Regions from separate parts of the Williamsia sp. D3 genome, predicted to be linked through region 1. Evidence: riboswitches for the same ligand, from Rfam matches in the RefSeq annotation. Region 1 holds a riboswitch; the other holds the start of a gene.
The links. A riboswitch is a leader RNA that binds a small molecule or an ion and turns the genes downstream of it on or off. The one in region 1 is predicted to bind thiamine pyrophosphate.
Positions count from the first base shown of each region.

Region 1 (4,853 bases):
ACAACACCGAACCGCACATCAAGGGCAACATCCGCACCCTGCTGCAGATGGCAGTGGTGCTGACCTACGGCGCCAGCATGCCTGTGGTCAAGGTGGCCCGCATCGCGGGCCAGTACGCCAAGCCGCGCTCGTCCGACACCGATGCCCTGGGGCTGCCGTCCTACCGCGGCGACATGGTGAACGGCTTCGTCGCCGAACAGTCCGTCCGAGAGCACGATCCGTCTCGACTGGTGCGGGCGTACGCCAACGCCAGTGCCGCGATGAACATGGTGCGAGCGCTCACCGGCGCAGGTCACGCCGACCTCCACCGCGTGCACGACTGGAACCGGGAGTTCGTGCGCACATCGCCGGCCGGTGCGCGTTACGAGGCGCTCGCCTCGGAGATCGATCGTGGGCTGCGGTTCATGGACGCATGCGGGGTTCGCGACTCGAACCTGGAATCGGCAGACATCTACGCCTCACACGAGGCTCTCGTGCTCGACTACGAGCGTGCGATGCTGCGGCTGGCCGACGACCCGGAAGACCCCGACAGCGGCAAGAAGGTGCTGTACGACCTGTCCGCGCACTTCTTGTGGATCGGCGACCGGACCCGACAGCTCGACGGAGCGCACATCGCCTTCGCCGAGCTGATCTCCAACCCGATCGGTCTCAAGATCGGCCCGAGCACCACGCCCGAGCTCGCCGCCGAGTACGTCGAGCGACTCGATCCGCACAACGTGCCCGGCCGTCTCACCCTGGTCGCCCGGATGGGCAACGGCAAGGTTCGTGACCTGCTGCCGCCGATCGTCGCGGCGGTCGAGGCCACCGGGCACAAGGTGATCTGGCAGTGCGATCCGATGCACGGCAACACCCACGAGGCGAGCACCGGCTTCAAGACCCGCCACTTCGACCGCGTGGTCGACGAGGTGCAAGGTTTCTTCGAGGTCCACCACGCACTGGGAACCCATCCCGGTGGCGTGCACATCGAACTCACCGGGGAAGACGTCACCGAGTGTCTCGGTGGTGCACAGGACATCTCGGACATGGATCTGGCCGGCCGATACGAGACCGCGTGTGATCCGCGGCTGAACACCCAGCAGTCACTGGAGCTGGCGTTCCTCGTCGCGGAGATGCTCCGGGGGTAACCCGCTCGACGTCGTGGTCGGTGTCTCAGTCCTTGACGAGGCCGCCGTCGACCACCAGGTTCTGACCGGTCACCGCCCGTGCCCACGGTGACGCGAAGAACAGAACCGCGTCGGCGAACTCGGCGGGAGTGGTGACCCGTCGCAGAGGCGTGCTCTGGGCGATGAGATCGAACACCGCCTCGGGGGTGGCGGCGCTGGCGTCGGTGGTTCGCAGCAGGCCACCGGACACCATGTTGACGGTGATCGACTCGGGTCCGAGATCGGCCGACAAAGTCCGCGTCAACGCGAGCAGTGCAGCCTTGGCCGCGGTGTAGTCGTGGTAGGGCACAACCGGGTTCTGGACGAGGTTGGTCCCGATGGTGACGATGCGGCCGAATCCCGCCTCGCGCATCCCGGGCAGAGCTGCCTGTGTGGTGTGCAGGGCGCCGGCAACACTGCCCCGTAGTTGGGCGTCGAACGCCTGCCATTCGATGGCGTCGACTGCCGGCCGTGCATCGCCGTTGAACGAGAAATCGATCAGCGCGTTGTTGATCACGGTGGTGACGGGAGCTCCGAAATGCGCACGGGCGGTTGCGAACATGTCCAGCACGGCATTCCGATCGGTGACATCTGCCTGCACGGCCAGGCATCGGCCGGCCCCCAGTTGGTCGGCGAGCGCGTCGGCGGCCGCCTGGCTGCGGTGGAAGTTGATGACCACCCGCGCGCCCTGGAGAGCGAACGCCCGGGTGATGGCGGCGCCGAGTCCACGGGCCCCGCCGGTCACCAGGACGATCTGCTCGGACAGTGGCCGGTGATCGGAATCGTTCTCGGGCGCAACTGAGTTCACGATGGACATCCCTCCGCCAGCATTACCTGGTCAGGTACAGCGGGTCTGATCTCAGCCGACGTGTTCGGCACCCCGTGTCACCGGCAATCACATCACACCGGGCCACTCGAAGGAGACCGGGCATGTTCGCCGGTCGGGCAACCTCAGGGGAACGAGGTGATCTGCACCGTACTGCCCTGCTTCACCCGGGTACCGCCACCCGGATTCTGCCCGACCACGAGCGACACACTCGAGCGCGTCAGGCCCCGGCTGTCCACGGAGAGGCCGGCCGCCTCGAGTTTGCTCTTCGCGGTCCCGACCGTGTCGCCGGTGACGTTCGGGACATCGACGCCGTCGGATACGAAGATGCGCACGACCGGGTCGCGAGGGTCCACCCGCGCCCCGAAGGCGGGGCTGGCCGTGGTGATGGTGCCCGCCTTCGCGTCACCGTCGGTGGACGTGCCGCCGTCTTGCGCGATCAGCCCCGCGTCTTGCAGGACCCGCCTCGCCTCGTCGGGGGTCTTGCCGGACAGGTCCGGCACCTTGATCGCGTCGGACACCACGAGTGTGACGGTGCTGCCCGGCTCCGCGAGGGTGCCCGCGCCGGGGTCGGTGCCGATCACCTTGCCGCCGTCGACATCCGGGCTGAACTCCTTGCGGACGGTGCCGGCCTTGAGTTTCGCCGTCTTGAGCAGTGCGGTGGCGTCGTCCTGATCGCGTCCCGCCACATCGGGCACCGAGATCGGCTCGGGGCCTCTGCTGGTGATGATCTGCACTTCACTGCCGACCGCAACCGTGGTGCCGGAACTGGGACTGAGTGAGACCACCGAGCCCTTCGGCGCGGTGGCGCTGTACTGCTGGCGTGCAACCACGGGTGTGAGAGTGCGGTCGCGTAGACGTTTCTCGACCACGGCGAGCGGATCACCAGAGGAGAGGTCCGGGACTTTGGGCTGTCCCACCGAATACGACAGATCGACGTCCGAGAATCTGCTGACGCGCGTGCCGGGCGCGGGCTCGACGGCCATCACCTGGTCGACCGGCAGCTCGTTGTCGTAAGTCGGCTTGTCCACCACGTCGAGTCCGGCGTCTTCGATCGCCTCGGTGGCTGCCACGCGGTCCATCCCGTTCAGTTCCGGAACGGTGGTGAAGCGACCCGACCCGAGCCACCATCCGGCGACGCCGAGCGTCGCGGCGAGCAGCACCACCACGAGCACCCAGATCAGCGCATTGCGGCGCGACTTGCGCCGGCGTTCCTCGAACTCGGCGGCATGCGACAGCAACATGGGCGAGCCGGGCGGCGGGCCCTGGGCGTAGGCGGGTGGGGGCGTGGGCGGTTGAGGCGGTCCGTGACCTTCGGGTTGCCGGGTGTCCGGTGGAAGTGTCTGCACACGAGTCGGGTTACGGACGTCGGGTTGCGCGGCGGACTTGGCCGGCAACGGGTCGGTGAGGTCCGGGTCGACGGCGGCCCCGGGACGGTGTTGCTGACGGTCGCGGAACGCGACCATGGTCTCGCGTTCGGCGGAGCGGGTCGGCGCCGGGACGGTGAACGCGGGCAGCTGCAGATCGTCCGCGATCTCGTCGAGTACCTCGCGCATGTGATGTCCGTCGCGATAGCGATCCGCGGGGTTGCGGGCGGTCGCGGTGAGGACGAACTCATCGAACTCGCGGGGCACACCCGGGATCACCGAACCCGGCGGCGGGACGTCGTTGTGCAACCGCTGGTAGGCCAGACCCAGGGCGGTGTCGCCGGTGAAAGGTGTTCGGCCGGTGAGCATCTCGAACACCAGGATGCCGGTTGAGTACACGTCGGAACGAGCATCGGCCGACGCGGTTTCCACCTGTTCGGGGGAGAGGTAGGCAGCTGTTCCGAGGATCACGCTGTTGGAGGTGATCCCGGCGGCAGCGATCGCCCGGACCAACCCGAAGTCGACGACCTTGACCTCCCCGTCGTCGGAGATGAGGACGTTCTCGGGTTTGACGTCGCGGTGCACCAGCCCGGCACGATGCGCGGCACCGAGTGCTCCCAGGACCGGCGCCGCGACCGCGGTGACCGCGTGGGGTGGCATCGGTCCGCGCTCACGCAGCAACTCGCGCAGGGTGCCGCCCTGGACGAGTTCCATCACCAGGAATGCGTAGTCGCCGTCCGCGCCCTGGTCGTACACCGCGACCAGGCCGGGGTCCTTCAGCCGGGCAACCGACCGGGCCTCGAACTCCAGGCGGGCAAGGAACTGCGGGTCGGCCGAGAAACGCGGATCCATGACCTTGACCGCCACCGGACGATCGAGGCGCAGATCCATGCCCAGGTACACACTCGACATCCCGCCGCGGGCGATCAGCGCATCGATCCGATAGCGACGCTCGATCAGGACGCCGAGCAACACGTCGGACGGGGCGTTCACCAACTTGGGCCTTTCTCGGCAGGGCGGGACACGAGCAACGAGTCCACCCTAGCGAGGGAGTGTCGAGAAAAGATCACGGAACACGTGTGGCGCCCGCGCCCGGACCGGTGATTCGACGCTTCGACCATCGCCTGGGTACGCTCGTCCCCGTGGGTTCCGTACCGCTTTCCGAAGACACGCTGCCTGCTGACGTCGAGGTGTTGTCGGTGTCGCAGGTCTCCTCCCGAATGGGATTCTCGAACAGCAAGATCCTCAACCTGATCACCGACCACCAGTTGCTCGCGGTTCGCCGTGACGGGCAGGTGGCCATCCCGGCCCTGTTCTTGGACGGCCCGGAGATCACCAAACACCTTCCCGGGCTCATCGATGTCCTCCTCGACGGCGGCTTCAGCCGCGACGAGGCCTTGCGGTGGCTGTTCACGCCTCACGATGACCTCGCCATCACCCCGGCTCAGGCACTGCACGGGCATCAGGCCCGTGAGATGGTGCGCCGGGCCCAGGCAGAAGCGTTCTGACCAGTCCCTC
Region 1 is NZ_AYTE01000001.1:13,827-18,679, reverse strand. It holds gene W823_RS31240 (class II 3-deoxy-7-phosphoheptulonate synthase) at 1-1,124, shown strand, start outside; gene W823_RS31235 (3-oxoacyl-ACP reductase) at 1,150-1,959, opposite strand; TPP riboswitch at 1,942-2,035, opposite strand; gene pknB (Stk1 family PASTA domain-containing Ser/Thr kinase) at 2,094-4,328, opposite strand; gene W823_RS31225 (Rv2175c family DNA-binding protein) at 4,478-4,843, shown strand.

Region 2 (4,853 bases), on a different contig from region 1:
GCACCCACTTGGCGTCGAGCAGTGCGCCCACCTGGGTCAGCGGCCTCTTGAGGTCGCGGTACGGCAACCCATTGATGGTCGCGGTACCCGACGTGGGACGGTCCAGTCCCAGGATCATCCGCATGGTGGTGGATTTGCCTGCACCGTTGGGACCCAGAAAACCGGTCACCACACCTGGTTTCACGTCAAACGTGAGGTTGCTGACCACCTGGTTCTTGCCATAGACCTTCGTCAGGCCCTGAACTCTGATCATGGCCCTCAGTGTGCCAGAGCAGCACCGCCGCCCACCTCATCCTTGTGACTGATCTTCACCGGCGGTCTCAGCTGTCGAGCTGCGGCGACGACGCCTGTGCCCAGAACCGCTTGGGGATCCGGCCGGCACCGTGGGCCAGCCTGCCCGCGGTCACTGCCGAACGCATCGCGGCAGCCATCCGGGCCGGATCGGCAGCCCTGGTCACCGCAGAAGCGAGCAAGACCGCGTCACAACCGAGCTCCATGGCCAGGGCCGCGTCGCTCGCGGTGCCGATGCCCGCATCCAGGATCACCGGCACGCCTGCAGTCGCGACGATCATCTCGATGTTGTGTGGGTTGCTGATGCCCAGCCCTGTGCCGATCGGTGAGCCGAGAGGCATCACGGCGGCGGCTCCGGCGTCTTCGAGTCGTCGCGCGAGGATCGGGTCGTCGTTGGTGTACGGCAACACCACGAACCCGTCCTGGACCAGACGATCGACCGCTTCGATCAACTCGGGTCCGTCCGGGAGAAGGGTCCGTTCGTCGCCGACCACCTCGACCTTGACCCAGTTGGTGTCGAGTGCCTCCCGGGCCAGTTGGGCCGTGAGCACGGCCTCGGCGGCGGTCCGGCAGCCAGCGGTGTTGGGCAACACCTCGATCTGCAAGCGGCGCAACAGGTCCAGCACTCCGGTGCGTCCGCCGGCATCGACCCTGCGCATGGCCACCGTCGTCATCTCGGTGCCGGAGGCGACCAGCGCGTCTTCGAGAATCGCCAAGTTGGCGGCGCCGCCGGTGCCCGTGATGAGCCGGGACGTGAACTCGCGGCCCGCGATCACCAGGGAGTCGTCGGCAGCTGTACCCGCCTGAGTCAATTCGTCAGGTGCCGTGAGCTGTTCAGCCACCCTGCACCGCCGTGAGGATCTCGATCCGCTCACAAGGCCCCAGCTCTTGCGCCCAACGGGACTGCGGATGAACCACGCCGTCGACGGCAACGGCGACCCCGGTACGGGGGAGGTCGAGTTGGTCGAGCAATGTCAGCACGGTCGCCCCATCGGGTAGCCGAACGTCGTCGCCGTTGACGTTTACATCGGTTGCCATGCGAATCTCCCTGGTTCTGTAGCTGGTTGGTCGATCTCCTTGCCGGAGAGGATGTCTGCCACCAGATCTGCGGTGACCGGGCACATCAGGATCCCGTTGCGACCGTGACCCGTCGCCACGATCGTCCGGTCGTCGAGCCTGCCGATGAGTGGCATTCCGTCGGGTGTTGCGGGACGCAGTCCCGCCTCGGCGCTGAGCAGGTGGTACTCGCGCAATGACGGCATGAGCTCGATGGCGTCGGTGAGCAGGTCCGCCACCCCACCGGCCACGGGTCGCCGGTCGAACCCGCTGTCGTACTGGGTGGCCCCGACGACAACGCCGTCGGGCCGAGGCACCACGTACACCGCTCGCCCGTTGACCCGGCCGCGCACAACGTGTTTCGGCGGACGCAGTGCGCCGGGCGTGGATCCGAGTCGCAGAACTTCGCCCTTGGACGGATAGACCGGGAGCCCGGTCCAGAGTGCGGCCGACCCGACACCTGCGGCGAGCAGCACCTGGTCGGCGGAGATCTCCGCCAGGTCGTGCACTGTTGTGGTCTCGATCCGTACTCCCGACGTCGCCGCGCGGTCGGCCAGCACGGCCAGCAGGCGGCGATTGTCCACTGCCATCTCTCGCCGGGCCAGGTAACCACTGCGAACCCGTCCCGACACCGCGGGCTCGAGTGCGCGGATCTCCCTGCCGGTCAACGGTTCTATCGGATGGCCGCGTCGGGCCAGCCATTCGGCGACCATGGCCAACTCGCCGACGTCCGCGCTGTCGACACCCACCATCAGGCTCGAGGAGGCAGCGACCACCTGATCGTCGCCCAGCCTGTCGATGAACTCGGGCCAGCGCGACATCGCCTGCTCGGCAAACGCGAGGTAGACGTCGTCACCGGTGCGACTCTCCCCCGCAATGCCCAGCATCCCGGCCGCCACCCGAGATGCCGCGGTGGAAACGAGCCCGTCGCCGCGCTGCGGCTCGAGGTGACCTGAATCGTAAACGGTTACCTGCCAGCCGGATTCGGCGGCACGAACCGCACATGCCAGACCGATGACGGCGCCACCGACGATTGCGAGAGACTTCATCCCACCTTCTTCCTTCGCCGGCATTACCCGGATCAGGTGTAACGGTCATGGGCAGGTTCGCGACCCAGATCTCAGCCCGACGCATCCCTCGGGCACCCGTGTGTGTACTGACCGACAGACTACTCCGTCGGTTCGGACCGCAGGCCAGCCCGCTGGTTCGGCCAGGAGGCCGGGCCATGGTCTTGGCAGAAGGTAGATTCGGCGATCGTGAATGCCCGCGATCGCCTGACCACCGCCCAGCTCTACCTCTGCACCGACGCCCGGCGTGAACGCGGCGATCTCGTCGAGTTCGCGGACGCCGCGCTGGCCGGCGGCGTGGACGTCATCCAGTTGCGTGACAAGGGGTCGGCTGGCGAACGCGAGTTCGGGCCCCTCGAAGCCGCGCAAGAACTCGATCTCCTCGGTGCGCTCGCCGAGGTGACCGCACGCCACGGCGCGCTGCTGGCCGTGAACGATCGAGCGGATATCGCAGCGTTGAGCGGCGCCGATGTACTGCACCTGGGGCAGGACGACCTGCCGGTGGATCTGGCCCGCCGCATCGTGGGCGAGGACGTGGTGATCGGCCGTTCGACCCACGATGTCCAGCAGGCGACGTCCGCTGCCGAGCAGCCGGGGGTCGACTACTTCTGCACCGGACCCTGCTGGCCCACCCCGACCAAACCGGGCCGCTTCGCACCGGGTCTCGACCTCGTGCGTGCCACCGCCGACCTGGCATCGCGGCGGCCCTGGTTCGCCATCGGCGGCATCGACGAACAGCGACTCGCGGAGGTACTCGACGCCGGCGCCGACCGCATCGTGGTGGTGCGCGCGATCACCGCCTCGGACGATCCCTGTAACGCTGCCCGCCGTTTGAAGGACAAACTGGTTGCAAGGACAAAATCCTGAGGACTATGGTTGGCGAATCATGAAGCGCATTCTCGTAGTTCACCGCAGCGGGGTCTGATCCGACCGGCCCCCCGTTGCGGGCCGTGAGCGCTACCTGCTGGTCATCCTTTTCTCCGGAAGACCTTGTCGATGAACACTCTCACCACACCAGATACACCGATCTCCCCACATTCCCAGGCCACCGCGCCCGATCCTTTTGCCTCCCGCTATGGCAGATCACTGCCATCGCCGCTGCGGGCCGAGGCCGCCGGTATGACGTGGACAGCTTTCGCCGACACCTACGCGCCGACGACCGGACCGATTCGTCTCGGCAACTGGACCGCGTCGGCCGCCCCACAAGACCTCTTGCACTGTAGGGCGACCATCGCCACCGGCGACGTCATCCGATCGCTCTCGGCGACCGCGACCGGACCGATCAGCGCGCTCACCGACATGCTGTACCGCTTGGGTGCCGGCGTCGAGATCGTCAGCCTCCACCAATACGACTTCGCCGGCGGCGTGGCCACTTTCCTGCTGTGCGAGCGCGACGACCGGCGCACCTGGGCGATGGGGAACGGCTGCACCGGTCAGGAGTCGGCACTGAGTGCTCTGATCGCGGGGGCCAACCGGCTCTACTGAGAGTCGGTCACCGGTAGATCGGCGACGGCCTGTGCCAGATCAATACTGCGCTGCCACGTCGATGATCCATGTGACACCGAAACGATCGGTGAGCATGCCGAAGGCCGGCGCCCAGGGGGCGGGGCCGAACTCTTCGACGATGTCGGCGCCGTCGGCGAGCCCGTCCCACAGGGCACGGACCTCATCGACGCTCTCACCCCGGACCGACACGAAGAACGGCGAGTTCGTGAGGGTCATCTCGTTCTCGCGCCTGGTGACCGGCGTGGGCGCGGCTGCGCGTGAGGGCTCGGCAGGTGCGGGCGCGTCGTAGGCCATCAGACCGAATCCGGCCTGCCCCACGATCTGGCCGAACACAACCCGATCGGCGCCAGGGGCATCTTTTGGCATACCGAAGTCGCCATAGGTCAGGACGGTCATCTCGCCGCCGAATATCGATCGGTAGAACTCGAGAGCCGCCCGGGCCTCACCGTCGAAGTTGAGGTGGGTGACTGCGCTGTAGGTCATATCTGCTCCTTTGAGGCTCGGACACCGGCTTTTCCGGTCCGGTGCCCACTGTGCGCACCTCATAGGTCAGAGTTTGTCCGCTTATCCCGGCAGAATTGACGGCATGCCGCTGACACCCGCCACGAGTACCTCGCGCCGACTGCTGTCGCTGCTGTCGCTACTCCAGGCACCACGCGACTGGCCGGGGTGGCTCCTGGCCGACCGCCTCGATGTCAGCGAGCGCACCCTGCGTCGCGATGTGGACCGGCTGCGTGAACTCGGCTACGAGATCCGCGCCACCAAGGGACGCGACGGCGGCTATCGGCTCGACGCCGGCGCGGTTGTCCCCCCGATGCTGTTCGACGACGAACAGGTCGTCGCGATTGCGATCGCGTTGCAGGCCGCACCCAACACCGGCGCAGACATCGGGGAATCTGCGGCTCGGGCACTGACCACCGTGCGGCAGGTACT
Region 2 is NZ_AYTE01000013.1:18,890-23,742, forward strand. It holds gene W823_RS38145 (ABC transporter ATP-binding protein) at 1-253, opposite strand, end outside; gene W823_RS38150 (thiazole synthase) at 321-1,133, opposite strand; gene thiS (sulfur carrier protein ThiS) at 1,126-1,329, opposite strand; gene thiO (glycine oxidase ThiO) at 1,314-2,396, opposite strand; TPP riboswitch at 2,387-2,506, opposite strand; gene thiE (thiamine phosphate synthase) at 2,601-3,281, shown strand; gene W823_RS0128480 (2-isopropylmalate synthase) at 3,411-3,899, shown strand; gene W823_RS38170 (VOC family protein) at 3,939-4,403, opposite strand; gene W823_RS38175 (YafY family protein) at 4,507-4,853, shown strand, end outside.
Region 2: another riboswitch for thiamine pyrophosphate. It lies ahead of thiO (glycine oxidase ThiO); the one in region 1 lies ahead of W823_RS31235 (3-oxoacyl-ACP reductase).